4 regions of the Paenibacillus sp. FSL R7-0313 genome follow, and region 3 is predicted to be linked to each of the others. Evidence: predicted binding sites of a transcription regulator. Region 3 holds the regulator's gene; each other region holds the start of a gene.
The links. The regulator Rex, encoded in region 3, represses fermentation and respiration genes when NADH is low (regulators of the CRP and FNR family bind a similar motif). The targets are predictions, from matches to a motif close to TTGTGAAATATTTCACAA.
Positions count from the first base shown of each region.

Region 1: pflB (formate C-acetyltransferase) is a predicted target of Rex. The motif match lies at 2,022-2,039, and genes of this name have one in related genera.
Region 2: nirB (nitrite reductase large subunit NirB) is a predicted target of Rex. The motif match lies at 3,923-3,940, and genes of this name have one in related genera.
Region 4: NSQ38_RS06955 (cytochrome ubiquinol oxidase subunit I) is a predicted target of Rex. The motif match lies at 3,395-3,412, and genes of this name have one in related genera.

Region 1 is NZ_CP150219.1:3,622,735-3,630,881, reverse strand. It holds gene pflB (formate C-acetyltransferase) at 1-1,939, opposite strand, end outside; gene adhE (bifunctional acetaldehyde-CoA/alcohol dehydrogenase) at 2,920-5,532, opposite strand; gene NSQ38_RS15910 (Crp/Fnr family transcriptional regulator) at 5,963-6,679, shown strand; gene NSQ38_RS15905 (hypothetical protein) at 6,767-7,480, opposite strand; gene NSQ38_RS15900 (hypothetical protein) at 7,678-8,147, opposite strand, start outside.
Region 2 is NZ_CP150219.1:3,198,896-3,207,042, forward strand. It holds gene NSQ38_RS13965 (formate/nitrite transporter family protein) at 190-972, opposite strand; gene nirD (nitrite reductase small subunit NirD) at 1,022-1,348, opposite strand; gene nirB (nitrite reductase large subunit NirB) at 1,404-3,833, opposite strand; gene NSQ38_RS13980 (acyltransferase) at 4,220-5,356, shown strand; gene NSQ38_RS13985 (LysR family transcriptional regulator) at 5,295-6,194, opposite strand; gene mdcA (malonate decarboxylase subunit alpha) at 6,386-8,053, shown strand; gene NSQ38_RS13995 (triphosphoribosyl-dephospho-CoA synthase) at 8,101-8,147, shown strand, end outside.
Region 3 is NZ_CP150219.1:3,812,192-3,820,338, forward strand. It holds gene panC (pantoate--beta-alanine ligase) at 1-858, shown strand, start outside; gene panD (aspartate 1-decarboxylase) at 851-1,234, shown strand; gene NSQ38_RS16860 (tetratricopeptide repeat protein) at 1,351-1,974, shown strand; gene dinG (ATP-dependent DNA helicase DinG) at 2,116-4,977, shown strand; gene NSQ38_RS16870 (redox-sensing transcriptional repressor Rex) at 5,196-5,849, shown strand; gene NSQ38_RS16875 (amidohydrolase) at 5,836-7,143, shown strand; gene NSQ38_RS16880 (DUF5590 domain-containing protein) at 7,183-7,713, shown strand; gene NSQ38_RS16885 (hypothetical protein) at 8,014-8,147, shown strand, end outside.
Region 4 is NZ_CP150219.1:1,566,047-1,574,193, reverse strand. It holds gene cydD (thiol reductant ABC exporter subunit CydD) at 1-856, opposite strand, end outside; gene cydB (cytochrome d ubiquinol oxidase subunit II) at 858-1,913, opposite strand; gene NSQ38_RS06955 (cytochrome ubiquinol oxidase subunit I) at 1,858-3,273, opposite strand; gene NSQ38_RS06950 (hypothetical protein) at 3,657-4,949, shown strand; gene NSQ38_RS06945 (glycosyltransferase) at 4,946-5,941, shown strand; gene NSQ38_RS06940 (glycosyltransferase) at 5,943-7,484, shown strand; gene NSQ38_RS06935 (class I SAM-dependent methyltransferase) at 7,481-8,147, shown strand, end outside.

The sequences.
Region 1 (8,147 bases), 190 kb from region 3:
CAAGGGATGCCAGTGCACCTTTTTTGTCACGACCATGCATTGGGTTCGCACCTGGAGCAAATGGTTCACCTGCTTTACGACCATCCGGTGTAGTCCCTGTTTTCTTACCGTATACTACGTTGGATGTGATCGTCAGAACGGATTGTGTTGGCACTGCGTTACGGTAAGCTTTGTGCTTACGAATCATGCCCATGAAGTTCTCAACCAGTTCAACAGCAATGCTGTCTACGCTGTCTTCATTGTTACCGTAACAAGGGAAGTCTCCTTCGATTTCGAAATCAACGGCGATGCCTTGTTCATTACGAATTGGTTTTACTTTGGCATATTTGATTGCACTCAGTGAATCTGCTGTAACCGACAGACCAGCGATACCACAAGCCATCGTACGTACAATGTCACGGTCATGCAATGCCATTTCGATACGCTCATAGCTGTATTTATCGTGCATGTAGTGAATGACGTTGAGGGTGTTCATATACAGCTTCGCGAGCCACTCCATCATTGGTTTGAAACGTTTCATAACCTCATTGTAATCCAGCACTTCGCTTGTAATGGCAGGATACTCAGGTCCGACTTGTGCTCCGGATTTCTCATCACGACCACCGTTGATCGCATACAGGAGAGCTTTGGCCAGGTTGGCACGAGCACCGAAGAATTGCATTTGTTTCCCGATCTTCATAGCCGATACACAGCAAGCAATACCGTAATCGTCACCGTAGATTGGACGCATCAGATCATCATTTTCATACTGAATTGAACTTGTTTCAATGGATACTTTACTGCAATAATCTTTGAAAGCTTCTGGAAGTTTCGTGGACCATAGTACAGTCAGGTTCGGTTCTGGTGCAGGTCCCAGGTTGTGCAGTGTATGCAGGAAACGGAAGCTGTTTTTGGTTACGCGTGTTTCACCATTCACAGACATACCACCAATGGACTCCGTCACCCATGTTGGATCTCCACTGAACAATTCGTTGTAATCCGGTGTACGCAGGAATTTGACAATCCGTAGTTTCATTACGAAATGGTCAACCAATTCCTGAGCCTGTTCTTCGGACAGAATACCTTCTTGCAGATCACGTTCAATGTAGATATCCAGGAAAGAAGATACACGTCCCAGGGACATCGCAGCACCGTTCTGTTCTTTGATTGCAGCAAGATAACCGAAGTACAACCATTGGAATGCTTCTTTTGCTGTTGTCGCTGGCAAGGAAATATCGAACCCGTGCATATCGCCCAATTGCTTCAATTCTTGCAATGCACGAATCTGCTCAGACAATTCTTCCCGCAGACGAATGACATCTTCATCAATGACATCAACTTCAAGTGCGTTCAATTCGCCTTTTTTGTTACGAATCAGGAAGTCTACCCCGTACAAAGCTACACGACGATAGTCACCGATGATCCGGCCACGGCCATACGCATCTGGAAGACCTGTAATAATCCCTGCTTTACGCGCTGCACGCATATCGGAAGTATAAGCATCGAATACACCTTGGTTATGAGTTTTGCGAATGTTCGTAAATATATCAATGACACCTTGAGGCAATTCGAAGCCGTATGCTTCACATGCATCAATCATCATCCGGATTCCGCCTGTTGGTTGAATGGAACGTTTGAACGGAGCATCAGTCTGAACGCCGACAATCTGCTCTTTGGATTGATCCAGATAACCGGGTTGGTGAGAAACAATAGTCGCTGGTGTGTTCACATCAACGTCAAGGACACCGCCGTTATCCCGTTCTTTTTTGGTCAGATCAGATACGATCTCCCACAATTCCTTGGTATTCTGGGTTGCACCTGCGAGAAATGCTTCGTCACCGTAATACGGAGACAAGTTGTTTGCCAGAAAATCATTCACATCTACGGATTTGGTCCATGTTCCTTTGGTAAAGTTTCTCCAGCCTGTTTGTTGTTTGACATCTTTTTCAATCACCGACATCTTAATCCCTCCACTAATTTGGATTTCTGGACACATAACATATTGCTTCATTCGTAGCATTGTGTGCCCAGAGCCGCGATTAATGTGAATTGTTTCACATAAAACCGGAACATGTTCTCTCTACTTGGGAACCGGAACCGCGGGATGAATGTTTTTCTTACATTTTCAGTATACGACTTGGGGCTTTCATCATCTGTGATTTTTGTCACAAAGTCAGTGAACTAACTCACTCCACCTGCGCTTTGTCCCATTGAACCCGGTAAATTCACACTTAGCCACTGCGCGGGCAGAACAACTTCCGATCGCTGTTCATTATTTAAATTTACTGAAAAAGCGTATGAACCATAGATGATGTACACTGGCCACTACAAGGAGAGAATGACCTTCCGATCGCTGTTATCCCCGGATTTTTTGATTCACTTTTTCAAAGGTGAAAATCCGTTGATAAAGGCGACCGCTCCGCTTCTTCAGGTTTTTTCTCTCCTCTCCGTTATCGTGTACATTAGGTAGTTCTACTAATAAAACAATAAAATTCAATATTTATTTCGAAGACGCAAGCTTCGCTTTTTCAGGTTATTTCTGCCATCTCCGTCTTTGTGTGAACATCTGGCTCAAACGGCCACATCACGGATTCCGTGTAACCTCTTTAAGAACCTTTGCTCCTCCATGTTCGGAGCAAAACAAGACTTAGAATAAATCCTGAAAAACAGGTGCTTCGCTCTTCTGTTTTTCTGCCCTTTTCTTTATTGTGTGAACATCTGGCTCAAACGGCCACATCACGAATTCCGTGCCACCTCTTTAGAACCCTTTTGCTCCTCTATGCTCGGAGCAAATCAAATCTTAAAATAAATCCTGAAAAACAGAGGCTTCACTCTTCTGTTTTTCTGCCCTCTCGTTATTGTGTGAAAGACGGCAATCGGGGCTCCCCTCTCGGGGAACCCTGATCTTCTTGCCGTAAGGCATGCTTCGTTCTAAGTTTATTATTCAAACTTTCCGTAGAAAGCGTTGCGGTATACATCAGCCAGTTCAGTTACCAGCGGCAACTTCGGATTGGCGGTTGTACATTGGTCTTCAAAGGCACGGTCTGCCAGATAATCTACATGTGCTTCAAAGTCTTTGGCATCAAATCCGATTTCCTGGAACGATTCTTCAATGCCCAATGTTTTGTTCAGTTTGCGAATCGCATTGATGAGACTGGTTACGCCTTCTTCTGTCGTGCGAGCAGGCAATCCCAAGATACGGGCGATTTCGGCATATCGCTCATCCGCTACAAAGTGCGAATATTTCGGGAACGATGCAAATTTGGTCGGTTTTTTCGCGTTGTATCGAATGACGTGTGGCATCAGGATTGCATTGGTGCGTCCGTGTGCGGTGTGGTACTGACCGCCCCATTTGTGCGCCAAGCTGTGGTTAATGCCCAGGAATGCGTTGGCAAATGCCATACCGGCAATTGTGGAAGCATTATGCATTTTCTCACGTGCCAGTTTGTCGCCTTGCAGTGCCGATTGCTCCAGGTATTGGAACACCAGTTGAATGGCTTTGATCGCAAGTCCATCTGTGTAATCATTTGCCATAACAGACACATATGCTTCAATCGCATGCGTCAGTACGTCCATACCTGTATCCGCAACCGCCGTTTTAGGCAGGGAGTATACGAATTCCGGATCGACAATCGCTACGTCTGGTGTCAGCTCATAGTCGGCCAATGGATATTTGGTGTTACCTTGATTTTTATCTGTAATAACAGCGAACGATGTCACTTCAGAACCTGTACCCGATGTTGTTGGGATCGCTACAAATTTCGCTTTTACACCGAGACGTGGATATTTGTAGATCCGTTTGCGGATATCCATGAATTTCTGTTTCAGGTCATTGAAGTCCGTGTCCGGATATTCATAGAACAACCACATGGCTTTGGCAGCATCCATCGGTGATCCACCGCCAAGTGCGATAATGCAGTCCGGTTGGAAACGGCGCATCATTTCTGTTCCGCGATCTACCGTCGTTGTGGACGGATCGGGCTCTACATCGGAGAATACTTCGATCGCTACCGGCATTTGACGTTGACGCAGATAGTGCTCTACTTTTTCCACATATCCAAGCTTCACCATCATCGCATCCGTAATAATCGCCACACGTGTGATGTCAGGCATTTTGGCAAGGTACTGTGTTGCCCCTTTTTCGAAATAGACTTTGTTCGGCACTTTGAACCATTGCATATTCACGGTACGGCGAGCCACCCTTTTCACATTGATTAAGTTCACAGCGGTTACGTTGGAAGAAGTCGAGTTACGTCCGTATGATCCGCATCCCAGTGTCAATGATGGCATATTCGTGTTGTAGATATCCCCGATGGCACCGTGTGTGGATGGTGAGTTCACAATAATCCGTCCAGTTTGCAGACGATCTGCGAATTTGCCGATCACTTCTTCATTTGTGGAGTGGATAACCGAGGAGTGACCCATGCCGCCAAAAGCAACCACTTCTGCCGCACGCTCAATGCCCTCTGCTGCCGTTTTGACTTTGTAACAAGCCAGTACCGGGCTTAATTTCTCAGCCGACAATGGGAATTTGGTACCCACCCCTTCAATCTCGGCCACGAGAATTTTGGTGCCTGCTGGAACTTCAATACCGCACAATTTCGCAATGCTTACCGCAGATTGACCAACAATCGCCGGGTTCACCGCACATTTCTCGGCATTAATCGCACCTGCTGTCAATTTTGCTGCTTCATCTTTGTTAACAAAGTAACAGCCATTCGCAATCATTTTTTTCTTCACTTGATCGAAGATCGGTTCTTCAATGATGACCGCTTGTTCGGAAGCACAGATCATGCCGTTATCGAAAGATTTGGACAGGATCAAATCCGTCACTGCCTGATTGATATCTGCGCTTTTCTCGATAAAGCAAGGAACGTTACCCGGTCCTACGCCCAGTGCAGGTTTACCACAGCTATACGCTGCACGTACCATACCTGATCCGCCTGTTGCCAGAATGAGAGCCACATCATTGTGATTCATCAGTTCGTTTGTACGATCCATGGAAGGATCATCAATCCACTGAATACAATCTGCTGGTGCACCATGTTTCACAGCCGCTTCCAGCAAGATTTTGGCAGCTTCCCGGCTACAATTCTGTGCAGATGGGTGGAAACCAAAGATGATCGGGTTACGCGTCTTGATGGAGATCAGTGCTTTAAACATCGTTGTTGATGTTGGATTGGTTACTGGTGTAATACCCATGATGATACCAACCGGCTCCGCAATTTTCTGGAAGCTCTCATATTCGTTATCTTCAATCACACCTACGGTTTTGTCATACTTAATGCTGTGGTACACATATTCTGTTGCAAATATATTTTTGGTGATTTTATCCTCATACACTCCGCGGCCTGTTTCTTCTACGGCCATCTTGGCGAGCATCATGTGTTTATCCAGACCCGCAAGCGCCATTGCTTGCACAATCCGGTCAATCTGCTTTTGGTCCATCTTCATGAATGCGGCGTGTGCTTTATTCGCTTTGTCAATTAACGTTTGAATATACTGACCTGCTGTCGGTTCTTTTGCTGGGGCGACTTCGTTCTTTACAGCCATCTCCCTCATCCTCCTAAAGGTTCGTATTAGTTTGTCTCTCTCGTTTACATTCACATCGTAACATGACAATAAACTTAATTATGTGATTTTTTTCACAAAGTATAACAAATTTAATTTAAGTTTTGTAGTGTCCTTCATACGACCATTTTCACTTCATATTTAAAATATAGGGCTGTAAAATTCATCGTCTCCATTAAAAGTGAATTTAATCACAATGTTTGAAATTTCGTCATTTTTGCCTCCTTTCCTTCCCCCTCAAACGGTAAGATTAGGTATATACTGAACTTAAAAATTGAACCACCGCAATTTGTACCGTCCTTCCTCCCGGCCGAGATGACCCTGATCAGGACGGCAACGGTTTGCGGCGAACCTCGGAGGCTACTGCTTATTACAGAAGGTCGTCCGATGGACATAAAGGGGAGATAGACTTATGAGAGAACTAACCACTGTACTGGAAAAGCGCGGTAATACCAACTGTTTCTCGGAAGCAAATTTCAACCATCTGCTGGTTACCATGAAAGATAGAACTTATCCGGAAGGTACACATCTGTACTGGGAAGGCGACATCTCTGACAAACTTTATTATATGAAACGGGGTCGTGCCCAGATCACCAAATCCACGGATGAAGGCAAGGAACTGATCATGTACATGTATCAATCCGGTGATATGATTGGGCAGGCTGATCCCTTCTTTGGCTCTAAACACAGCTTCTCAGCGGAAGTATTAGAGGACAGTGAGATCGGTGTACTGGAGCATAAAGACCTGGAGATGTTAATCTGCCAGCATTGTGACTTCGCGATCGACTTTATGAAATGGATGGGCATCCACCACCGGTTGACACAGACCAAATTCCGGGATCTCATGTTATACGGTAAACCGGGTGCACTCTGCTCCACCCTCATTCGGTTATCGAATTCGTATGGTGAGCCTCATGGAGAGCATGTCATTATTCACAAAAAAATTACCCACACGGATCTGTCCAATATGATTGGAGCCACTCGTGAAAGTGTAAACCGCATGTTAAGCGACCTGCGTAAGAAAGATGCGATTGAATACGACAATGGCATGATTGTTATCAAAGATCTGAAGATGCTGCAAGGGATCTGTCACTGTGAGCTTTGCCCGAACGAGATCTGTCGTATTTAATATTTGACTATGCTAATCGGATAATGCTTATATATTTAATGAAAAAAAGCCCAGTTCTCTAAAAAGAGATTGGGCTTCTTGGTATGCTTAGGATGCATTGGTCAATTCAAGTTTCACCGCATCACGTGGATTCAATTTCATGTCCAGACCATTTTCCATTAATTCTTTGTCATTCACCATAATCACCCACCGCTCATTCATACGAGGCGTGACATTCTCGACCGAAACGACAAATTTGTTGTTCTCCGACATTCTTACAATGCCGCTGGACTTCAACACATCGCGAACTGTGCACTCTTGAACGTAGACGCCGGCATATTGACGATTAAGGGTTGGCATAATGTTTCCACCGCTAACCTTGAGTAACGTTGTCTGATATGCAACGCCATCCCCCCCACTGTCAGCGGCTTTCACGTAAATGATTACTTCATCTTTGGCATGAAGCTCCATGTCCCAATCTTGCTGCTCAATATCCTTGCCATTTAATTTGACAGCCCAGCTCAGCGAAGAATCCAGAGAAACTTCTCCGACGGATTGAATCCGTTTGCCATCTGCCGTAAAATCTACCAGTCCGCTATTAAGTAATGCTTTTTTGAGTGTCAAACCCTCACTAAAATCTCGCTTAATGGACTTTGTTGCATCAGGCAAAAATGTACTGCCATCTACAGCCACTGTAATTGTATTCGCTGTTTCTGTCTCCTTGACAATTGGCTGCTCAGAAGGCTGTGTCTCACTACAACCAGCCAAGATCGCCAGTAGGAGCAAACATACACCTATGTAACCGGGGATTTTCTTCATCATGTAGGTAACACCACCCTGCGTAAAATCATTCACCCTGTTGTCCATAACCTCTATTATGGCACAACTTTCGGCAAAAAAAAGTGTCAAAGCCGTTACTTTTATAGGGTGTCCCCTCCAAATAGGGCTTGTACAAGAAAGAGAGCCTGCACACAGGCTCTCCAATCTAATTCATTTTTATGTTCGAATTGGTTACGTTATCACTGGACACTAGCCTGCATGTATGTCCGTCCTCCATCGCCATCTTTCAGATATGGATTAAGCCCGAAGAACTGCTCCTCAGATACGTATACACCCGTCATCAATCGCCCTTCAAGCAATCCACCGTCCACCTGCACGCAACATGAAGGTGCGTCTACATACTCCTGATACAACGGAATCTGCCCATATTGTTGATGGACCTTGAATACCTTGCCTTGCTCATGCAAAGGCCGTTCCGAGAAATAGGTAGGCACAATATAACGGGCAATGACATCCAGTTCCTGCACGCTATAAAAGGGTTCATCACCAAGCCATGGTGCAAACATTCGAATCTTCTCATATTGAGACCAGACAACCGCCTGAATCAGCATTTCTGCCTGAACCAACCGACCTTCTCCCACATCCAGAACCAACCGTTTACCATGGATGGTTTCCTCCATCTGAGAAGTCGTTGAATCAGGTTGTCCCA
Region 2 (8,147 bases), 610 kb from region 3:
AGGTAAAATGAAGTTTTAATTCTATAGAAGGACGAGAGGATGAAAGGGAACGTACGAGAGAGTACGCAGGTTATCAACAAACAATAAAAAACCACGATGTGTGATTGAACGTGAGTTCAGCATCCATCGTGGCTTTAGTGTGTAGATGTTGTGTTACCTAGTGCTACATAAGTTCAGTTGAATAAAAAATTATGCTTTTTTACGTACCGGTGAAGTATACCAGTACGCCATTCCGACAAAGAGGGCACCGCCGATGATATTACCAAGCGTCACTGGGATCATGTTATGAAACCAGCCCGCCAGAGTAATGGTATCCGGGTGGTTTGGCAACAGCCAGGACAAGGACAGCAAAGTCATATTGGCAACACTGTGCTCATACCCACTTGCAATAAAGGCGTACAGACACCACCAGATGAGAGCAATTTTGGCGATATCCTCTTTTGTGCGAGCTGCCATCCAGATCGCCAGACAGACGAGCCAGTTACAGAGAATGCCGCGGAAGAACAACTCCGATACGGGAGCGGCCATCTTTTTGGCAGAAGAGACAAATAAAAGATGTTCAGGCGCAGCCGTTTTGAACAGGCCGCTGCCTACAATAAGCAGGCTGAGCAGGATCGCACCTAGCAGGTTGCCGAGGAAGACGAGTCCCCAGTTTTTCAGTGTATCTTTAACTGTGGTCCGGCCTGCGAGCGTGCTCATGGTGAAAAACATGTTGTTGCCTGTAAATAGTTCCGATCCGGCAAAGATGACCAGCGTGAGGGCGAGTCCGAAGGACATGCCCATTAACATGGTTTGCAGTGGTGACTGTGCCGCAAGGAGCGGGGCACCAATACTGAAGATCAGTACGATGCCAAGCCCTACATAGGCACCCGCCATTAAGGCGGCAACCATGTAGCGTGAAAGATTTGAGTTCATCTGATCCCGTTTTTTAACCGCAGCTTCAATAATTCCCTCAACACTTGGTGTATACATCACGGTTTCCCCCATTATTTTGCATCAATCTTTGAACGTTTCGATGGAGCTATATTTCAATCCAGACCTGGCCGTTCTCTACCTTCACCGGATACATCTGCACTTGCCCATTGTCCGGTGCTTGCACAACACCGGTAGTCAAGTCAATTTTCCAATCATACAGCGGATCGTACAGATAATGTCCGGACACGATGCCTTCTGCCAGCGGCCCACCCTTGGGGTGGGGGTTGTGATTATCAGCGGCGAAGATGGTGCCATCCGATGCACGAAAGACAGCAAGCTGATGGTCCCGAATCTCAACTACTCTTCCAATTCGTGGCAGGAATTCTTCAACTACTCCGGCGGGGAAGTAGATGCCTGATTGTTTTGTCGTCATCTTAAACCACTCCTTATCTATTTAACATTCTCCAGTATTAATCCTGCAAGCTTGCTTATGGACGAGCCGATACTTCGATTCCATGGAACATTTTGCTTTCGCCTTCCTCATTGCGAATCGCTTTTTGCCAAGGTTCTTCAACATGCTCAAGTGCAAATTCAATCCGCTGCATCAACGCTTTGCGTTCCTCCAGGTTATCCACGACAACCGAACGAATATGCTCCAGACCCATGCGTTCCACCCACTCGGAAGTCCGTTCCAGATAGTTACCTGTCTCGCGGTAATATTGCATGATGGCTCCGCACAGTTCAATCAACTCTTCATCTGTTTTCACTTTGCATAAGGAATCAGCAAGTCTTGCTTTAATACCGCCGTTACCACCGATGAAGATTTCCCAGCCTCCGTCGTTACCAACGATACCGATATCTTTGGTACATGCCTCTGCACAGTTCCGTGGACAACCGTTGACGGCATATTTAAACTTGGCTGGCAGATCCAGACGTTCGAATTTACGTTCGATGCGAGCGCCCATGGCCATGGAATCCTGTGTACCGAATCGGCAGAATTGGGAGCCGACACATGTTTTGACCGTACGCAGCGATTTGGCGTATGCATAACCTGAAGGCATATCCAGTTCAGCCCAGACTTTAGTCAGATCTTCTTTTTTAACACCAATCAAGTCGAGACGCTGACCGCCAGTAACTTTGACTGCTTTCACATCATATTTGACTGAAACGTCAGCGATGCGTTTGAGGTCCGCTGGAGTAGTCACCCCGCCGTACATCCGAGGTACAACCGTATACGTTCCATCCTTTTGAATATTCGCGTTCATACGTTCGTTAACAAAACGGGATTCCTTTTCGTCTTCGTGAGTATCCGGTGCGATCATGCCAAGGTAATAGTTGATTGCCGGACGACATTTGGAACAACCTTCAGGTTGATTCCAGCCCAGAACATTCATGACTTCTTTGGTTGTTTGTAATCCCTTTGCACGAATCTCAGCTACAATCTCATCCCGTCCCATGGAAGTACATCCGCAGATGCCCTGTTTGGCTCCAGTACTGAAACTGTCACCAAGTACATATTGCAGAATCTGTTCCACAACTGGTTTACATCCACCGCAAGAGCGTGTTGCACCTGTACAGGCTTTGATCTCATCTACGCTGGTTAGTCCTTGATTGGTAATGACATCAACAATCGTTCCTTTGGTTACACCGTTACAGCCACAGACAATCTCGTCTTCAGCCATCGTTTCTACAGAGGTGGTTTTCTTATGACCGCCGCAGTCTGTACCCATGAGTGAACCATACAATTCTTCGGTCATTTCGGCCTGTTGTTTGATCAGTTTCTGCAATTCGGCAGAATCCGTAATGTCACCAAAGAGAACGGCACCAACCATTTTATTATCGCGGAGCAGAATTTTTTTGTAAGTCCGTTTCCAGTCGTCTTTGTGCGAAATGACGGTGTGCTCAGGACTGTCAATGAATTCACCAGTTGAAAACACGTCCACACCCGAAATTTTCAATTTCGTGGATACCACAGAACCTTCATACGGAGCCGTCTCAACTCCGCAGATATGTTTCGCGAGAATCATGCCTTGCTCGAACAATGGGGCAACGAGGCCGTAACATACCCCGCGGTGCTCTGTACATTCCCCGACCGAATACACATTCTCAAGTGAAGTCTGCATATAGTCATTCACGACAATACCCCGGTTGACTTCCATACCGCTTTCGCGGGCTACAGCCGTATTGGGTTTAATGCCTACAGCCATGACCACAAAATCAACATTCAGAACCGTATCATCTGCAAAACGAATTCCTTCAACCCGTTCGCCACCCAGCAGTTCGGAAGTCTGCGCACCCATTTTGAACCGGATACCCTGACGTTCGAGTTCTGCCTTCAACATGGCTGAAGCTTGCGGATCAAGCTGACGCTCCATCAGATCTTCCATCAGATGCACTACGGTAACTTCCATGCCGAGTTGTACCAAACCTTTGGCAGCTTCAAGACCCAGCAGACCGCCCCCGATAACGGCCGCTCGTTTATACTGCTTAGCAGCTTCCAGCATGACATTACAATCGGCGATATCACGGAAACCGACAACACCCTCTTTGTCATGCCCCGGTACGGGGAGAATAAAGGAGTTGGAGCCTGTTGCAATGATGATTTTGTCGTAAGGAACGCGAGTTCCATCTTCAGTTACAACTTCATGTGTCTCGGCATCGATTCGTGTAACCGTTGTGCCTGTGTGCAATGTAATGCCGTAATCTTCATACCAGTGAAGGTCGTTCAGCACGATATCGTCCAGCGTTTTGCTTCCTTCCAGTACGTACGACAACATAATGCGGTTGTAGTTAGGATAGGGCTCGGTGCCAAAAACGGTAATATCAAATCGCGTAGTTAATTTCAGAATTTGTTCAACAGTACTGATTCCTGCCATACCGTTACCAATGATGATGAGGTTCTCTTTTTTTCCGTTCATGTGTGTATGCCTCCTTGAATAGACGCTGTACATTACTCAAAATTTTAGTGGTTTATATTTGAAATTATACAAGTAGTTGACGACAGTTTATGTGATTTAATTCACTAATAAAGATAGTTCAGTCAACTATTCGTTGGTGTGATCCCGGTCACAGATTTTTATATATATTTCCAGAGCGACATATATACATATCCAAATGGATATTATACAGGCTGATTAATCAAGGCATATACTACGAGGCATAACGACGCGTCGATATGATCTTTTCAAAATTTGGTATTTTTTTTGCTAACACGAAACACACTACTAGGGCTTAATGAAGTTTCAGAAGTGAAGATGGGGACGTGAATTCTCATTGTGTTGACATGGCTGAAAGGAGATCACCTATGGGTGTAAAAAGAATGGACGATACCTCACCGGCTGCAACACAGCCGGAGATTATTAAAGCGGTTGCAGTAACTGCTGTGATGATGCAGCTGATCCTGTCGGTTCTCTTAAAGCAGTTTCCCGATGTATCTCACAGAATAGAGATTGGCATGTTGTACAATCTGGCGAAGTTCTCGGCACCTGCCTTTATTTTTGCCATTTTGTATGATGTGGCACAACTGCGAGACGTAAAGTATGGACACTATGTATGGCATAAAGCCAAAGAGATCATCGGGCCTTATCTCTTCTGGACTACCGTATATATATTAACGGTGAATGCAGGCGGATATGAGCAGGTGGGGGATGTTGTACAAGCCTTTCTGCTGGGAACGGCAGCCCCGCATTTGTGGTATACGGTCATGATGTTCCAATATCATTTGCTCATTCCGCTGGTGACTGCACTGGCTCTGCTCATGATTCGGAATCGAAAAAAAGCAGCTGTGGCATGGGTAGTATCCATCATCGTGTATGCCATTCTGATTCTGCTCTATGACCGATATGTTCTGCTGGATCTTTTGCATCCCGATCTGGTCTACACGGATCGAATCTTTGCCATGTATGGACTATTTGCATTGCTGGGAATGGGTACATCCATATATAAGGAAGTTTGCCTTGTCTGGTTGGACAAAATGAAGTGGGCACTGCTGCCCATCGGTGTGCTGTTGTTTATTTGGGTGAACCGGGAATTGTTTGCTTATGGATTTGAGGATATGAATTTGTTGAAGTCTTCGTATCTGAAACCGTCGATGGTGCTGTTTAACATGGCGCTAATCTTGCTCCTGTACGCTGGTGCAACGGGACTGATTCGTATGAATGTCCGATTCCTGCCTGCTTTTCGCTGGATTGCCAAATATGCGTTTCGGGCATATCTCGCCAGTTATTTTGCACTGAATCTGACGATCTGGATGATGGGCAGTTATGTGAAGGAGATGCCGCTCGGCATCAGCATCGTGTTTTTGCTGATTTGCACTGCGATTCTAGCCTTCACGATGGTGTATTACATTGAGAAATTGTGCAAGGCAGTGATGCGACTTCTCAGAGCGAGGAATCACCAGGGGCATCAGCCAGCGCCAGCTCACGGAAATAAGCGACCGTAAACTCGCGAAAAATCAGACAAGCTTTGGACAGGTAATGATCTTCCAACCAGGAAATCCCAATCGTTCGTTCGCATACAGGCTGTTCAATCCGAATCAATCGTACATGTTCACCCACAGATCCGTCCCAGGATACCGCGGGAACAAGTGCAATACCAAGTCCAGCGCGAATGAGTCCACGTACGGTTGCCGGATCATCACTTTCGAAAATACGTTTCGGATTGAAACCGGCAATCCGGCACAGGCTGTCGGTTCGTTCACGAAGGTCGTTCCCTGCGCGTAGCGTGACAAAGTGTTCCTCAGCTGCATCTTCCAGTCGGATGGATGTTTTCCCGGCGAGCTTGTGGTCAGCGGGCACAGCCAGGAACAGTTCCTCTGTCAGAAGAGGTAAGCTCTCCACTCGGGGAATCTGCAAGGGCAGCGAAGAGATACAGAGATCAAACCTCGGAGGATCAGAAGGACCAAAATGCTGGATTAACGTAAATGTGATATCCGGATATTGTTGTCTGAATCGGGATAACAGGGCGGGAACCACGTGAGAGCCTACAGGGAATGCAAGACGGATATCGCCTGCCTGACCAGATGACATATCCGCAAGTTCCCGTTTTCCATTTTCGAGTGCTTCAAGAGATTGCTCGGCATATTTCAGAAATACACGACCATAGTTGTTCAGCCGGATGAACTTTCCTGTTCGATCGAATAATTCGGTTCCTAATTCCTGTTCCAGCAGTTTCAACGTTTTGCTCAAAGCTGGCTGGGAGACGTGCAGTTCTTCTGCCGCTCGTGTAATGTGCTCCAGCCGGGCGATTTTGCAGAAATAACGAAGTTGAAGTAAATCCATGTCAATCACCATCCATATCAATTTGGTTATGTATATATGTATAACTATATATTATACATTATTAATGTGAGGAGTAAAATAAAACCTGTACCGCATGTGAATGAACGAATTTCAGATTGAATTAGAGAACATGATAATGAAACCAAATGGCAGATGAACATTAAATCATAGTTAAGGGAGGCTGGTCAGAGATGAGTACGACCAAACAGCAGCAACAGCCCTTGGGCCCATCAAGCTGGACGACCAGAAGAGATGAGAAACATAACAGAATGCAGAAGGTAGAGTCTTTACTTAAGGGAAAGGTACTGCCGACAGAGCAAATTGTAAATGCACTTGAGTTGCTCATCCGACCGGGTGATCGTGTTGTACTGGAAGGAAATAATCAGAAACAGGCCAGTTTTTTGTCCGCTGCACTTGTTCAGGTCGATCCGGAGAAGGTCAATCAGTTACACATGATTATGTCGAGTATTTCACGTCCGGATCATCTGGACATCTTTGAAAAAAAGATCGCTTCCAAGCTTGACTTTTCCTATTCGGGTTCACAAAGTCTCCGCATGTCGCAGATGATTGAGGATAACAGTATCGAGATTGGCTCGATTCACACCTATTTGGAGTTATATGGTCGACTGTTCATTGATTTGATTCCAAATGTGGTGCTCGTGGCGGCGGATAAAGCAGACCGTCAGGGGAACCTGTACACCGGAGCCAATACGGAGGAAACGCCAACCATTATCGAAGCAGCAGCCTTCCGTAACGGAATCGTCATCGTGCAAGTGAATGAACTGGTGGATGAGGTTCCACGGGTAGATATTCCTGGCGCATGGGTAGATCTGGTTGTTGAATCGGATCGGCCGTATCAGTTGGAAGCTCTGTTTACACGGGACCCGCGCCAGATCAAAGAGACTCATATTCTCATGGGCATGATGGCGATCAAAGGTATATACGCCAAACATAATGTTCAATCTTTGAACCACGGCATTGGGTTTAATACAGCGGCAATTGAATTATTGCTTCCGACTTACGGGGAGTCACTTGGACTGCGCGGCAAAATATGCAAACACTGGGCGCTGAATCCCCATCCCACATTAATTCCGGCAATTGAGAGTGGCTGGATTGAAAGTATCCATTCTTTTGGCGGCGAGGTAGGGATGGAGAAGTATACAGCGGCTCGTCCGGACGTATTTTTCACAGGACCTGATGGTTCCATGCGTTCTAACCGTGCACTCTGCCAAGTGGCAGGTCAGTATGCAGTAGATATGTTTATTGGTTCAACATTACAAATCGATCCCGAGGGCAACTCATCAACGGTGACCTCCGGTCGTCTCAGTGGATTTGGCGGCGCGCCCAATATGGGACATGATCCACATGGACGCAGACATGATACCGAAGCCTGGCTGAACATGATGAATGGAGATGGTCCGCTGGTTCGGGGTAAAAAATTGGTCGTACAGATGGTGGAAACATTCCAGAACGGAGAGCGGCCAACCTTTGTAGATTCCCTGGATGCCATTCATGTCGGTCAGGAAGCGCATCTGCCCATTGCACCTGTCATGATCTACGGTGAGGATGTAACACATGTGGTGACGGAAGAGGGAATTGCCTATCTGTACAAGGCACAGAACATTGAAGAACGCAAACTTGCACTCGCGGCGGTTGCCGGTGTTACTCCGCTCGGACAGGCTCATGATGCAAGCTTGAATGAACGTCTGATCAGTGATGGACTGATTGCGTTCCCGGAACAACTGGACATTCGCCGCACGGATGCCAAACGGTCGCTTCTGGCGGCCAAAAGTGTCGAGGAGTTGGTGGAATGGTCCGGTGGACTGTACAATCCACCATCCAAGTTCCGCAGTTGGTAAGCCCTAAGAGGAATACACCTGTCTCTATGTGGCAGGACTTGAAGCCAATGAAGCTGGCTTGGGCCAGTTCGGCAGCACAGAGATGCGGCGTGCT
Region 3 (8,147 bases):
CTAAGCTTGAAGCGTCAAGCGATTCGGTCCAGTGCGTCCGTTGTAGGTCTGGTACCGACAATGGGTTATCTTCATCAAGGTCATGCAAGCTTGATGCAGGCAGCAAGAAAACAGAGCGATATCGTGGTATTAAGCATATTTGTTAATCCGATTCAATTTGGCCCTAATGAAGATTTTGACAGCTATCCGCGGGATGAAGCCAGAGATGTGGAAACAGCACGCTCACAAGGAGTAGATATCGTATTTATTCCCTCTGTTGAAGAGATGTATCCACAGGCAACACAAACGACCGTATCGGTCTCAAAACTGACGGAGCGCCTATGTGGCGCTTCCCGTCCGGGGCATTTTGACGGGGTAACGACCGTAGTCTCCAAACTGTTTAACATCGTACAGCCACAGCGTGCATTTTTTGGAATGAAAGACGCTCAGCAGGTTGCGGTCATTCAACAGATGGTGAATGATTTGAATATGCCTGTAGAAATTGTACCCTGTCCGATTGTTCGCGAAGAGGATGGGCTTGCCCTCAGTTCACGAAATGTCTATCTTAGCGCAGAACAGCGTACACAGGCATTGGTTCTGTCGAAGGCACTGCGTGCAGCTCAGGAAGCCGCAGATACAGGTGCAGCTATAAACGCTGCAGATATCCGTCGTATTCTGCGCGAGCAGATTGCAAGCTCACCGCTTGCCGTTATCGACTACGCCGAGATTCAGGCTTTTCCAAGTCTGGAGCCGCTCGCAGATCAGGAGGAAGTTCAAGGACGTGATGATCTGCTCATTGCACTTGCGGTGAAATTCGGAAAAACAAGATTGATTGACAATATAAGGTTGCAAAAATCGGAGGTACTGTCCCATGTTTAGAACACTGATGAAATCCAAAATCCACCGGGCTACGGTAACGGAAGCCAACTTGAACTATGTGGGCAGCATTACCATAGATGAAGACTTGATGGAAACATCCGACTTGATGGAAAACGAGAAAGTGCAAATTGTGAACAACAACAATGGTGCACGTCTGGAAACTTATGTGATTCCAGGACCGCGCGGGAGCGGGGTCATATGTCTTAACGGCGCAGCTGCACGGCTGGTGCAGCCTGGAGATAACGTCATTATCATTTCTTATGCCATGATGTCGCAAGAAGAGGCAAATACTCACAAACCAACCGTTGTATTTGTAGATGGACAGAATAAACCTGTACAAACGATGAAACAGGAAGTCCACGCAACAATTATGTAATCGACTGGTAAGGAGAATGAAATCGGCCCTTGAAGCAAAAAATGAGTACAGGTCACTGCACTAATCCATTTTTTCAAGGGTGGGATGCATCGATGTTCCAGCATGTTTTCGCAGAAATGAACGACATGTTAGATGAAATTATCAAGAGCTATCCTTCCGCTGAAGGCCTGAACAAACAAGAATTGCTGCAAAAGTGGAATTTGCTTAAGCGGATGAGTGACGGAATGCTGGATGAATGGCTGATGTTTGAAGAAAAGATGAGCCAGGTGAGGGAGCGGGAGATGGATAAGCCTGCTTCCCTTGAACCGGAACAGGAAGCTGTTACCGCTCTGCCTGAACTCCATCTGGAATGTTTCAGTCGAGGTCAGGGCTATTTCAAACTACAAATGTATCCGCAGGCGATCACGCAGTTCTCCCGGGTTGTGACCGACCATCCGGAGAGTGCATTGACTCGCTTTTACCTGGCGCTCGCGTATCTGAATCTGGAACAAATGGCGGAAGCCGGGACACATTTGCAGCAGATCATGTACCTTAAGGGTTCACCTCGCTTAAAAGGGCTTGTATGTAACGCCCTGGGCTGTATTCAAGCCAAGCTTGCGAATCCCGAAGCTGCATGTTCACTCTTTGCACAGGCCCTTCAGTATGACCCGACATTGACCGAACCACTGTACAACATGGAAGCTTGCAGGTTGAACAGGGGAAAATTGCAATATGCTAATCAGCTGACGACCCTTCATTAAGCGGGAATTCGGCGACAAAAAACGGTGTTCCCTCCTTTGGCATAGCGGCGGGGACACCGCTTTTTTGTCAGTTAATTTTCAAATCCCCTTTTTTTTGCTATGCTGTAACATAGACTGGAATGGAAGGGACCGTACATTGCAATGAAATTTGCCGTATTGGATTTCGAAACAACCGGCACGCAGTCCGACGGTGAGATTATACAGGCCGGACTTGCCATCATAGATCATGACTACAGCATAACTCAAATATATAGTTCTTATGTGAACCCTGGTGTGCCGATTCCCCCGTTTATTTCGGGGTTGACGGGTATTACCGATGAAGATGTAGCGGACGCTCCTTCACTCGAAGAGATGATGATGGAGATGGTTCCGCTGCTTAATGATGTGGTGCTTGTTGGACACAACGTTGCCTTTGATTTTCACTTTTTGCAGAATGCTCTTGACCGTTGCGGTTATTTGCCGTTCACTGGCCGTATTCTGGACACGATTGATTTTCTGAAGATTACATTCCCATCACTGGGTTCTTATCAACTCGGTTATGTGTCTTCCGAATTTGGATTTCAACATGATCGCCCTCACCAGGCAGACAGTGATGCACTGGCGACAGCCTATGTGCTGCTCAAGTGTCTGGATGAGTTAAAGGAATTACCGCTCATAACGATTCAGCGCCTCAGTGACCTGTTTGCACCAGAAGACAGTGACTTGGGCTGGTTTTTGGACGGGATGCGCAGTGAGAAGGAAGCAGAGCCGATTCAGGATCTGGACGGACATACCTATTATCGTCAGCTTGCTCTTAATGTAAGTGATTGGACCGACATTGGTGCACCACGCGATGAGCGGGAGGCTAACCCCCTTGATGGTGTAAGCTTCGAACAGTTTATGGACCAGGTTCGGGAGAACCTGAAGGATACACTGGATCATTACGAAGAGCGTGAAGCGCAGACTCAGATGTTCAGCAGTGTAAGGCAAGCCCTGGATGAAGAGAAACATCTCTTGATCGAAGCTGGAACGGGTACCGGCAAATCTCTAGGGTATCTGTTGCCTGCTATTTACGAAAGTGTGAAACAAGAACAGAAAGTTATGGTCAGCACGCATACGATCAATCTGCAGGAGCAATTGAGAGAGCGGGACATTCCGATGCTGACTCAAGTGGTTCCGTTCCCGTTTAAGGCTGCTGTATTCAAAGGACGTGGACATTACCTGTGCCTGCGCAAATTTGAACACAAAATCAATAAACGTGAATTCGCCACACCTAAAGAGGATTATTTCACAGCCGCTCAGATGATCGTCTGGCTTACGCAGACTGAAACCGGAGATGATGAGGAACTTAACCTTAGCGGACGCGGAGGGGACTTCTGGGAGACGGTACAGAGCGAATCCGAATCATGTCTGGGAAGATCCTGTCCATGGTTCCGTAAATGTTTCTACCATCGTGCCAAACATGAGGCAGGGTTGTCTGATATCGTAATCACCAATCACTCCAAATTATTTACGGATGTGAAAGCCGCGCATCAGCTGCTGCCAGCCTATGAGAGTCTTGTAATCGATGAGGCACATCATCTGGAGGATGTCGCTGGTAAACATCTTGGAATGCATATGAAATATTTCACTTTGGTTCATACACTGACCCGCCTGTTTAAAGACAGTCGTAATGGTCAGCTGCCTATGCTTCGTTCGCAGTTATCCGGGCATGAAAATTCGGTGCAATGGGGCTCCATGGTGGACCAGATGTTCCCGCTCGCTCTTGAGGTCAAGGAACTGTGGGATCGTATGAGCGATGCCTTGTTTGGTCTGTTGCCTGAACGAAGTGATGCTTCACCGGGCGAGACGGGGCAATTTTCACTGCGTCTGAAAGCATCTCAGAAACCTGCAAAATGGCAGGAGTTGCAGGATCTGGAGAACCAGATCTATGTGACTCTGGGCGATTTGGTTCGCAAAGGGGACAAATTGCTGCTTGAAGTGAAAGAGGATCAGGATGATTATCAATCGGATAGTCTGATCACGGACATTACAGGATTACTGAAAGATCTGACCACATTGAAGGAGAATCTACGTTTCTTCATGCGTATGGATGACGCCAAAACGGTGTACTGGATGGAAGCCAGCGGCCAGTTCCGCAGCAAATCTCTCCAGCTGTATGCCGTACCTGTAGATGTCAGTGCACAACTTAAGGATTTGTTTTTTGATAAAAAGAAAAGTGTTGTGCTTACATCAGCTACGCTTTCGGTAGATAAGTCATTCCAGTTCATGATTGAGCAGCTTGGCTTGCAGGAAGCTTCCGAGAATAATCGGTTGTTAACATCAATGCTGCCATCACCTTTCAACTATCGCGATCAGGCACTTCTGGTGATTCCGCGTGATTTCCCGAGTGTGAAGGGCAGTGTGGGTGATGCGCACTTTGTTAATATGCTGGTGCAATCACTCGCAGAGACGGCAATTGCTACGCGTGGACGCATGATGGTTCTGTTTACTTCATACAAGATGTTGCGACAGGTCTATGATCCACTGAAAGAGGCGCTGTCTGGCAACGACATCTCGTTGCTTGGTCAAGGCGTTGATAGTGGAAGTCGTTCCAAATTGACTCGCAGGTTCCAAGATGCCAAAGCAACAGTACTTCTGGGCACAAGCAGCTTCTGGGAGGGTGTAGATATCCCGGGAGAGGCTCTGACCTGTCTCGCTATAGTGCGACTGCCTTTCCAGCCGCCGAATCATCCGTTGGTGGAAGCCAAGAGTGAGTTGCTTCAGGAACAGAAGAAAAATCCGTTCATGAAACTGTCCGTGCCACAAGCGGTCATTCGTTTCAAGCAGGGATTTGGCCGATTGGTGCGTACAGCAAAGGACAGAGGAATTGTCATTGTTTATGATACACGTGTGATTGAAGCGTACTATGGTAAATTCTTTTTATATTCATTACCAGGTCCCAAAATGGAGCATATGCTCACGGAGCAGATGGTTCCACGAATCACCGAGTGGTTGGAAAAACCTGCTAATGAACAAGAATAATGGTTGTTTTGTTCGTTATATCATTGCATGACACTATCGTTTGGCGTTAAACTTTATTAGATATTTCCGTATCCGATTAAAGCAGTTGCACGTAAGAACTTATAACCTAAATTACAAGGAGCATTCTGTATAAAATGTCACGTCTATCATTGAGTTTATACAGAATGCTCATCTTTTCATCTATTATTTTATCGTGGCCTTGGTAAGGGGGAGCAAGAATGAAATCGGATAAAATTTCGGAAGCGGTGGTACGACGTCTGCCTGTATACTTGCGCTATTTGAGCGAGTTGCACCAGCGTGAGGTGGCTACTGTTTCTTCTCAAGAGCTTGGACAAAGGCTGGATCTGAATCCGGCCCAAATTCGTAAAGACCTGGCTTACTTCGGTGATTTTGGTCGTAAAGGGATCGGGTATGATGTATCCTATTTGATCGAGAAAATTCGTCACATTCTCAAAATCGATCAGCAAATTAATGTAGCTCTGGTAGGTGCGGGTAACCTCGGACAGGCCTTGTCCAACTACAACGCATATCTGAAAGACAACATGAAGATTGTTGCTGTATTTGATGCATATGGACCGAAGATTGGTAGTCAAATCAACAGTTTGACGGTAAAACCAATGAATGAATTGACGGAAGCGGTTAAAACGGATAACATCCGCATCGGTATTATTACGGTTCCGGATACGGAAGCCCAAAATGTAGCCGATCAGCTTATTGAATCGGGAATTGAAGCGATCCTTAATTTTGCACCAACAATTCTAAAAACACCGCCGCATATCCGCATTCACCATGCTGACTTTACAACGGATCTGCTTAGTTTGGCCTATTACTTGGAGACTGGAAAGGACGACGAGGAAGATGACAACAAATAGATGGGTAATTCACAACGGCAAATTTGCCGTTAATGAAGGCGGCACAACATGGAACGTTGTTCAAGGATACATGGTTGTTGAGAATGACAAGATTGTGCATATTGGTGAGACATTGCCGGATGGAGACGAAAATTGTACCAAAGTGGATGGAAAAGGATTGTTCTTCCTGCCGGGTCTGATCAATACGCATGGTCATGCAGCAATGTCGTTACTCAGAGGGCACGGAGACGATCTTGCGTTGCAAGTATGGTTGCAGGAAAAAATGTGGCCGATGGAAGCGAAAATGACTTCAGAAGACGTATATTGGGGAACTTCGCTATCGGTGCTTGAAATGTTGAAAGGCGGAACTACAGCTTTCCTGGACATGTACGATCACATGGATCAAGTTGCCAAAGTTGTGGAGCAATCCGGCGTTAGAGCAGCACTGGCACGTGGTGTAATCGGGCTGTGCTCGGAAGAAGAGCAACTGCGGAAGCTGGAGGAGTCGGCAGCGTTTGCACGTGAGTGGAATGGACAGGCAGATGGTCGCATTACAACCGTAATCTCGCCACACGCACCATATACATGCCCTCCTGACTACATAGAGAAGCTTGTACAGGTCGCGAACGACCTAAACCTTCCTCTTCATACACATATGTCGGAAACGCTTCGTGAAGTCGAGCAGAACGTGGCTGATTATGGACTGCGTCCTGTAGCACATCTGGAGAAACTGGGCTTTTTCTCCCGTCCATCCCTGGTTGCACATGCGGTGCATCTGAATGACGAAGAGATTGAGATTCTGGCCCGTCATGATGTGGCTGTATCCCATAACCCGGGAAGTAACCTGAAACTCGCTTCCGGTGTTGCGCGTGTACCTGCGTTGCTGAAAGCAGGAGTTACCGTTTCACTCGGAACTGACGGACCAGCAAGTAACAACAACCTGGATATGTTCGAGGAAATGAGACTGGCTGCATTGATCCACAAAGGTGTATCTGGTGACCCGACGGCAGTGCCAGCAGGCGAAGCGTTACTACTCGGAACGTCATATGGTGCCAAATCAATCTTCTTGAACAATACCGGAGCACTCCAGGTCGGCATGAAGGCTGATTTTATCGCCTTGGACATTGAACAGGCACATTTCTATCCACATACAGACCTGATCTCACATACGATCTACTCGGCTTCTGCCAAAGATGTTGAGCACGTATGGGTGGATGGGAAACAAGTGGTGAAACATGGCGAATGTCTGACGCTGGATGAAGAGCGCATTTTGCGTGAGTCTCAATTGGCATTTGATGGTCTGCTTGCTCGTTAATTGCAGGATAGAGCATCATAGGGAAAGGAAGTTCGGCTTTTGAAGAAAAAAAAGAAGTGGATATGGATTTCGCTGCTTGCACTGGTTCTGATTCTGTTTGGACTTCAGCGTTATTACGTCCATGTCACGCAGGACCAGCGCAAGGAAGAAGCGCTCGCAATACAGGCAGCACAGGAGCAACTGGGCATTACATCCTATGATGAATTGCGCAAGTACATCTGGGGAGACAAAGAAGGCTCTGACAACATCTACTGGACCCTGATCGGCAAAAACAAGGATAACCAGGATGTTATGGTCTGGGTTAAATTCGATGCAAACAATCAACCGGCTAAGGGTGCAAACGCTGTACACAGTGAGCTGCTGCAGAATGGCATGTCCGAAGCGCAGATCCGCAATCGCTTCAGTTCTGAAGTTCCTGCCGGCGAGATTAAGCGAATCATGCCCGGAGTTGTGAATGGAATATATGTGTGGCAAGTGTATTATAAAGACGGTACGCATAACCACTATCGTTTTTATCGTTTTAGCAACGGAGAACAGGTGGACCTGGTCTACACACTCCCGAACAGCTAGAACAAATAGAGTGACATAGCTAGAGAATGAATGAAACAAAAGAACCGGCAGACGGATATCCGACTGAACCGGTTCTTTGTGTTGCCCGTAAACTTAAATAATTTAAATAGTTAAAATTAATAATTTATTCATATTTTCGCCTTCGAAATTGTATATACGATGTGATATACTCAGATATGTACTCAAAGTTACATTCAAAACAAATAAACCTGTCGAAATTATCGCAGGAGTCAATGTGCACATATTCTTATATACCAATAAGCCAGTAGGTTGGGCCAAAATCTGGGAGGGGTAATTCACTTGAAACTAAAAGTATTGCCTATTGCTTTAACTGCCGTCATTTCAGCCGTTGTGTTGTTTGGAGGTTGGTTTGTATATCGTCAGGTGGCTGTGCAGAATCCGATTGAAAAGATGGTTACCCAGTACGATGGAGT
Region 4 (8,147 bases), 2.2 Mb from region 3:
CAGGCAGGAAATATTCGGGTGCCAGAATCAGTACCGTCAACGCAGGGCCGAGCAGCATATGCCCCTCCGTCAGACGTAATCCCAGACCAACCGCCACGGAAGCAACGGACAGCATGGTGAAGAAGTCGAGTGCAAACGAAGACAGAAAGGCCATGCGCAGGGTGGACATCGTTGCCTTCCTATACCGCTGACTGACCCGCAAAATGGACCCTTCATGTGCTTTGCTTTGTCCCAATGTTTTTAGCGTTTCCAGACCCCGCAAGGTATCAACAAAATGGTTAGCAAGTGCTTTGTAGGATCTGAATTGTCCGTCTATCTTACGCTGAGCTGCGAGACCAATCAGAATCATGAACACGATCAGGATCGGGAGTGTCAGCATCAGAATAACCCCGGACATCAGATCCAGCTTAAACACATACAGCAAAATGACGATAGGTGTGAATCCTATGCCCAGCATACGAGGAATGAATAGTTCGAGATACGTCTTGTATTGAGCTGTTCCCTCACGTGCCAGTGTGACCAGATGGCCTGTGCCCTTTGTCTTGGCATAACGCGGCCCGAGCCTGAACCACTGCTCCACCATCTGTCTGCGCAGATCGGTCCCTGTTCTCTCCGCATATCGTGAAGTCACGAGTTGTAACCAGAAGGATAGGGCGTAGCGGGCGGCAAAAGCAGCCAGGAACAGCAGCAGTACAGGATACTGCTCCGTTACGGATGAACCTTCAAACAATGCCGTGATGGCATGTGCCAGCCATTTGGCTTGCATCATGATCGTCATCGCCTGTAGCAGCACCAGCGCTGAGGCCAGCGCAAGTACAGGCCGGATGCCCGGCAGCTTCAGCAGCCCCCGTCCCATATCAGTACTCCAGGTGGTGCTGCTCGTTCAGGCGTTTACGGAAGATATAATAACTCCAGATCTGATAACCAAGAACAAACGGCAGCAATGTGCAAGCTACAATTGTCATTACTTTCAATGAATAAGCGCCGGATGCGGCGTTGTATACAGTCAGGTCATATGCCGCCCCAAAGGAACTCACCATCACTCTTGGGAAAAGTCCGATAAAGACCGAGGCAAAGGCAATTGCAATAACTCCCCCAGTCATTCCAAAAGCCCAACCTTCACGCTTCTGACGAACAAAGTATGCCGCAAGTGCAAGCGAAACTGCGCCAAGTACAACCATGATCCAAAGAGCCCAGCCGCGTACGGCGAATACATCGGTCATGAAATACGTCATTAACGCGTAAACGGCGAGCAGTGCAGCCAGCGGCAGCATCAATTTTTGCGCTGTCTTCAAGGCACGCTCTCTGAGATCACCTACTGTTCGTAGTGATGCAAACAGCAATCCATGAACCAGACACAGCAGGGTTACACTCAAGCCACCAATCACGGTGTACGGATTAACAATATCGAGGAATCCTGCACGCAACTGCATCTCCCCATCAATGGGCAGACCTTTCATCAACGTGGCAAAGACCACGCCGAACAGGAACGGCAAGAGTGCACTGGAGACAACAATGATGATGTCCCACGTTTTGCGCCAGCGCTGCTGTTTCATTTTACTGCGGAATTCGAAAGCAACTCCGCGGCCAATCAAGGCGAGTAACACCACCACAAGTGGCAGGTAAAAACCACTGAACAACGTCGCATACCAGTGCGGGAAGGCAGCAAACATCGCTCCCCCTGCTGTAATCAGCCATACTTCATTACCATCCCAGAACGGACCGATCGAGTTGATCAGGGTCCGGCGTTCACGATCTGTTTTGGCAATAATGCCTGTAGACATCCCCACACCAAAATCAAAACCTTCCAAAAAGAAAAAACCAACAAACAATACGGCAATCAGCAAAAACCACAACTCACTTAGTGACAACGGAATAACCTCCATCCACGCCGAACGGATCGGCCGATTCATCGTGATCTTCCGGCTTCTCGACCGCAAACGGTCCTGCTTTGATCTCACGTACGAACAGGTATACCATCACGATTCCGAGAACCGTATACGCAGCGGTAAAAGCAATGGTCGAGAACAGGATCATTCCTGCGGATACGTTCGGTGAGACCCCGGCTTCGGTGGTCATATAACCAAATACCGTCCACGGCTGCCTGCCAACCTCGGTCATAATCCAACCTGATGTATTGGCGATAAACGGCAAGGATATGGCAAATACCATCAGACGCATAAACCACTTTCCAGCGACCTCCAGCTTCTTGCGCATAGCCAGAAACGTACCGTACAGAGCCAGCACAATCATCAAACCACCCGCTGCGATCATAATGCGGAAACTCCAGAACGTTGTCCGTACCGGCGGGATGTAATCCCCCGGTCCATATGTCTGCTGATACTCAGCATTCAGTTCCTTCATGCCTTTGACACTACCGGAGAACTTGCTGTAGGACAGGTAACTGAGTAATCCAGGGATTTTGATCTCACCCGTACTCTCCTGTTTATCCGGATCGATAAAAGCGACCACCGTCCATGGCGCCGGATCTTCTGTCGTTGTCCATGTGCCCTCACTGGCTGCCATCTTCATCGGCTGTGTCTCCACCAGATATTGCGCCTGGAAGTGACCCGAGAATGCGACGCCGAATGAAGAAACAAGAGCGATAATGATCGCAATATTAAACGATTTGCGGAAGATCTCCACATCTTGCTTTTTCATCAATTTGTAGGCACTAATCCCGGTTACGACGAAAGCCCCTGTCATCAATGCCCCAAAAATCGTATGTGGGAATTCGACGAGAAGCTGACCATTCGTGATGAGAGCAAAGAAATCATTCATCTCGGCTCGGCCGTTGTTAATCTCAAACCCGACCGGATGTTGCATAAATGAATTGGCTGCCAGAATCCACAGCGCGGACAGGAATGTGCCGACAAACACCAGCCAGATGCAGGCCAGATGCACTTTTTTGGACAAACGATCCCATCCGAATATCCACAAACCAATAAATGTAGACTCCATAAAAAACGCCAGTAGCGCTTCAATAGCCAGTGGCGCACCGAACACGTCCCCGACAAATCGGGAGTACTCGGACCAGTTCATACCGAACTGGAACTCTTGCAAAATACCTGTGACAACCCCGACGGCAAAGTTAATCAGGAACAGCTTGCCCCAGAACTTGGCCATCGTTTTGTAGATTTCCTTCCCCTTAACAACGTACAACGTCTCCATAATCGCAACCAACAGTACAAGACCGATGGATAGCGGGACAAAAAAGAAATGGAAAATCGTTGTAAGTGCATATTGGATACGCGATAACATAATCGGATCCATACCGTTACCCCTTCTTTCTGTTCACTTCGCAGTATGCGTATCTGGCATTGAAGCTGCACCTTCGCTGTCTGTCCGCCAAATACGTTGATGAACGTATTGTGCCAGATTACCTATTTTATACATGTGAGAATTATCACAATCTTCGTCTCTAGAGCAAAAAAAAGTGATCCTAGTCACACAAAAGATAAAATTCAGCCTATTATCACAGCTTGCCAACTGCATCTATTCATGGAAGATACTCATGTTTGGGACGGAATGCCCATATGTTAGTCTCAGGCATATCATGCGAAGTACCGTGAGGGCTTTACATATGAAGTGAAAGCATGAAGCACATGCAGAGCGAATGACGCTCCATATTACAGTCAAGGTGAGGTGAACTATTCATGGAAAAACCTGCACCACTACCAGGTGAAGACACCGAAGCCAGCCTGGATAAGGTCAGTACAGCACAGTCCCCTGTCCGATATGTTCTCTTCCCTCGCAAAGGTGGCTGGTCATCCTTTCCCTATCCCGATATTGCTGCACTGCTGTCGATCGAGGGAGAGGTCTTCTATGTCAGTAGCCTGACGCAAACAGAAGATGTACCTCCGGTCATCAGTGTCATCTCCCTCCCTGAAGCCGAGCAGCTATTGCTGGAACCTCGCACCGTAGCCGTAATCGCCCATCCCTACTGGCTAATGGCTACAGCTTCGCTGGAGCCTGAGCTATGTATTGCCCTGCTCCCTGAGCCTGCTGGAAACGAAGCAGAATCTCCGCTATGGGAGAGCAGTATTTCCAAACTGGTCGGCATCGCCGATCTGGTAGGCACATCCTCCGAAACACGTTATATGAAGCTGTTATTCCAAGGCGTACGTGTTATCTGGCTGGGCGGCGAAGACCCTGCACCTGCGGGTACGATGCAAAAGGATGATCTCGAAGTCCCTCTCCGGGACTACGAACTGTTCTTCCTGCATGCGCTGCGGCAGGTCTTGTCAGGCACTCCGGATAGCGTCACCCTGCTTCAATGCAGTGTACGTGCCGACTTCTACCGCCAGCTTCGTGCCAAAGCAGGTGCACATGAGACGATATCCTTTTTGCTGGCAGCCTATGAGTACTTGCTTGAAGATCGGCGGGCCGTCCATTCGTTGCAAGAGGCCTTCACCCATGCAGTCATGAATGGTCGCAGTGATTGTGTGATCTCCCATTATCGATTCCTGTCTGCCATTCATGCCCGGGCTGGAGAGTTGGAGGACGCCCTGCGAGTGTACGGAATTAGCGCATCCGATGAACAGGAACGGCATCATTATGAACAGTTATGTCGCTGGCTGGAGGCAGGAGAAGATCAACTTGTACGAGCGGAACTACTGCGTATGAACGATGATTACGGAAATGCCCTGCGTATCCTGGACGAACTTGGCGGAGAAACGGCGAGACATTGGAAATTCCGCATCTACCAGGAGACTGGACGTGTGGAAGAGGCACTGGCTCTGGTGCATGCAGTCGATATTCAGGATGATGCCAGTCGCCGGGATTATCAGCAATTATCCGGCAGTGCGCTGGCACTGCGAGGGGAACGACACGGGGCAGTCCGACATTTTCTCGAAACGGCACTGGAGGATGAAGATGCGCTCGCCCGGATTGTCGAACTGGAGTTGTTGGATCATGCTGTACAGCAATTGCTTGGGGAGGTGCCATGATGCTGGACCCAAAGAAGCGTAGACAACAGTTGAATGGGCCAATGGTTCACAGGGATATCCGAACCGAAATCACCTACACGCCAACCGAAACAGTCGATCGAACACATACAGACGCATTGGAAAATGGAGATCACACCCCGGATCATGCACAACCAACACAGGACATCCGAAGCCAAGTGCATCACTGGAATGATTCACAAGGTCAGGGAGAACAGGATGTTGCTGTATCACAAGAGGAAACAAGTGTATTCAAAGAGCCCTTCTCCATTCGTCGGGTTCGCAAAAGCAAAGGCAACAAGCTGACCGCCATGCTCCAGGTTCGCAACGAACGTGGCCGATACCTTGAAGAAGTATTGCATGATCTGAGTGAGTTCGTGGATGAGATCGTGATTGTAGACGATGCCAGTACAGACGGAACCCCGGACATATGCAAAGCCTATTCGAAGGTAGTCCGTCTGGAGGTATTGGAGAAACCGCTATTCGCCGAGGAATGGCGGCTTCGCAACACCTTATGGCAAGCGGCTACGGGAACATGTCCCGACTGGCTGCTCTCGGTTGATGCGGATGAGCTGTACAGCGCAGAGGCCAAGAAAGCCATACGCACTCTGATTAATCAGGAGTATGCGGACTGGTTTGCATTCCGTTTCTACGATATGTGGGGTGGCCGGACCCACTACCGGGAAGATGATCTCTGGTGTCTGCACAAGCGGCATACCGCTTCACTTGTACGTTATATGCCTGGATATCCTTATTTTTATCCACAACAGAATCATCACGTTCCTCGTCTTCCCTTGTCCTGCACTGTATTGCCTGGGGTCAGCACGGAACTGAAGGTTCAGCATCTCGGCTGGGCCGGCAGTCTGGAGGACCGGGTTCGTAAATATTTGCGTTACAAGCGCATTGATCCTAGCGGTGAGTGGGGCAATCTTGCACATTACGAGTCGATCCTTGATCCGGAACCTCGGCTGATTCCCTGGAAGGAGGGACCGTGAGATGGGCGTGGTGAGTATTCTGACGCATAGTTTCACCGACGGGTACAACCGGGAATTCGGTCGTGTATTTGGGGGTGGACTGGAACGCTATATTCTGGATCTGTGCAGTGTCATCCGAGGACTCGGGCATATTCCCGAGGTTCATCAGCTGTCCTATTTTGAAGCATTCCAGACTCGGACGGAGCAGATTGACGTATTTGGTTATTCGTACGACATGGATAATGTACCGGAAGCCTTTGATCGGATGGCAGCCGCAGCGCGCGGCCCAGTGATCTATGCTAGCTGTCTGTGGCAACCCATCACCTACAAACCAGGCAGTCTTGGCATCTGTCACGGCATTAACTGGGATCGTCCCGGACTGCCACTGGAGACAAAACAACAAGTAGCAGAACACATTCAGCTGGCTCTGGATGGACTCGTGCGCATTGTATCGGTGGATTCTCATTTCCAGACCTTTTGCCGAGCTGCATGCACTTATACCGATCCAAGACAGGTTGTCCTGATTCCCAATGCAGTGGATACGTCCTATTTCACACCTGCCCCACCAACGCGAACCTTCGAGCAAGAACAGGAAGACGAATGGCTTGTCGCATGGAAGAATGATCTGGCGAGTCATGAAGAAAATGTTGGAGCAGTTATATCAGGGGTGCAAGCTGTAGAAGGCAAGGCTGTAACAAGTGGTGCTGGAGCTAGCAGTGGTAAGGCTAACAGAGATGGAGGTGGGGATACAGATAGCGGTCAAGAACGAGAGGGGAAAGGAACGGTAGAACTCCATTTACAGTTATCGAAACTGGAAGAAGTCGAGGCAGATGGCGAATCGTATAGGTTTGCTCATAACCACCGAAATTCAAAGGATTGGGCTACAGATATTCTAGCAGAAGCAAATGCTGAGCATCAGGTTAATGGTCCGATTCAAGGGCAGGGAGAAAAGAAAACTGTGGAGGCCCGTGTGACCTCTCCCCGCCCAATTCGCATTATCTATCCACGCCGCATCAGCATGGAACGGGGTATTATTCCAATGATGCTGGCGGCAGATAAACTACTTGGAGCCTTTCCGGATCTGGAGATTGAATTTGCCGGGGAACTGGTCGAAGGCAGTACGGTCGGAAGAGCCTTTCGTTATTGGCATCGTACTCATCCACATGCGGAGCGAATTAATCAGCGCACGTATGATTTCCGGGATATTCGGGAGGCCTACCATCAGGCAGATATCGCCGTGATTCCAACCGTTTTCTCAGAGGGCACCTCCTATGCCTGTCTAGAAGCGATGAGCTGTGGACTTCCGGTAATTGCCTCCAATGTTGGCGGATTGAATGATCTGATTCAGGATGGGTTTAACGGGCTATTGGTACCTCCTGGTGAGCAGGAACTAACCGCTGCACTGGTTCGTCTTGTACAGGACCGGGCCGAGAGAGAACGACTGGGAATCTATGCGCGCGAGACTGCACTGTCCTATGATCTTGCCAGGTGGCGGAGCCGGTGGAGCACGGTGTTGGAATCTTTTTTGGCAGAGACAGGATTAAAGGAGGGAATTCGGGGATGATGGATACGCCCAAGGCAACGGAATTCATGGAATCAAGATACATTCGGCAAAGTGACCCTAAAACGGACACATTGGTCTTCCCGCTGCATCCGGCATGGTGGAGCCGTCCCTACGAATATGAATGGGCCCGGCGGTTTGCACGTCCGGAAGATGTGGTCCTTGATGCAGCCTGCGGCATCTCCCATCCGTTCAAATTCTGGCTTGCAGAGAACTGCCGCGAGGTTCATGCCTGTGACTGGGATGAACGTATTTTGTCTGAAGAGGCGATAAGACTGGATATTGTTTCTGATTTTGGCGAGCAAGCCGCCCAGGATCTGCCGGAATCAACTCTCGTCCGATTGCACCGTGCACAGGCTAATCTGGCCCAGCTTCCGTACGAGTCTGGTAAGTTTGATCGGGTGTTCTGTATCTCTGTACTGGAGCATCTGGATACGGGCACAATGTTGCGGGCGTTTCGGGAATTCGCCCGGGTACTGAAGCCAAACGGACAGTTGATCGCTACCTTCGATGTCCCCGAGATGCGCCCTGATCTGCTGGAGACAATCATGGCTGTCACCGGATTAACCATTGAAGATAAGCTGAACGTGAAAGAGCCAGACGATGCCATCTGGTCTGATATGTACGGCACGCCGATCCGCTGTTTTCGAGCGGTGATATGCAAAG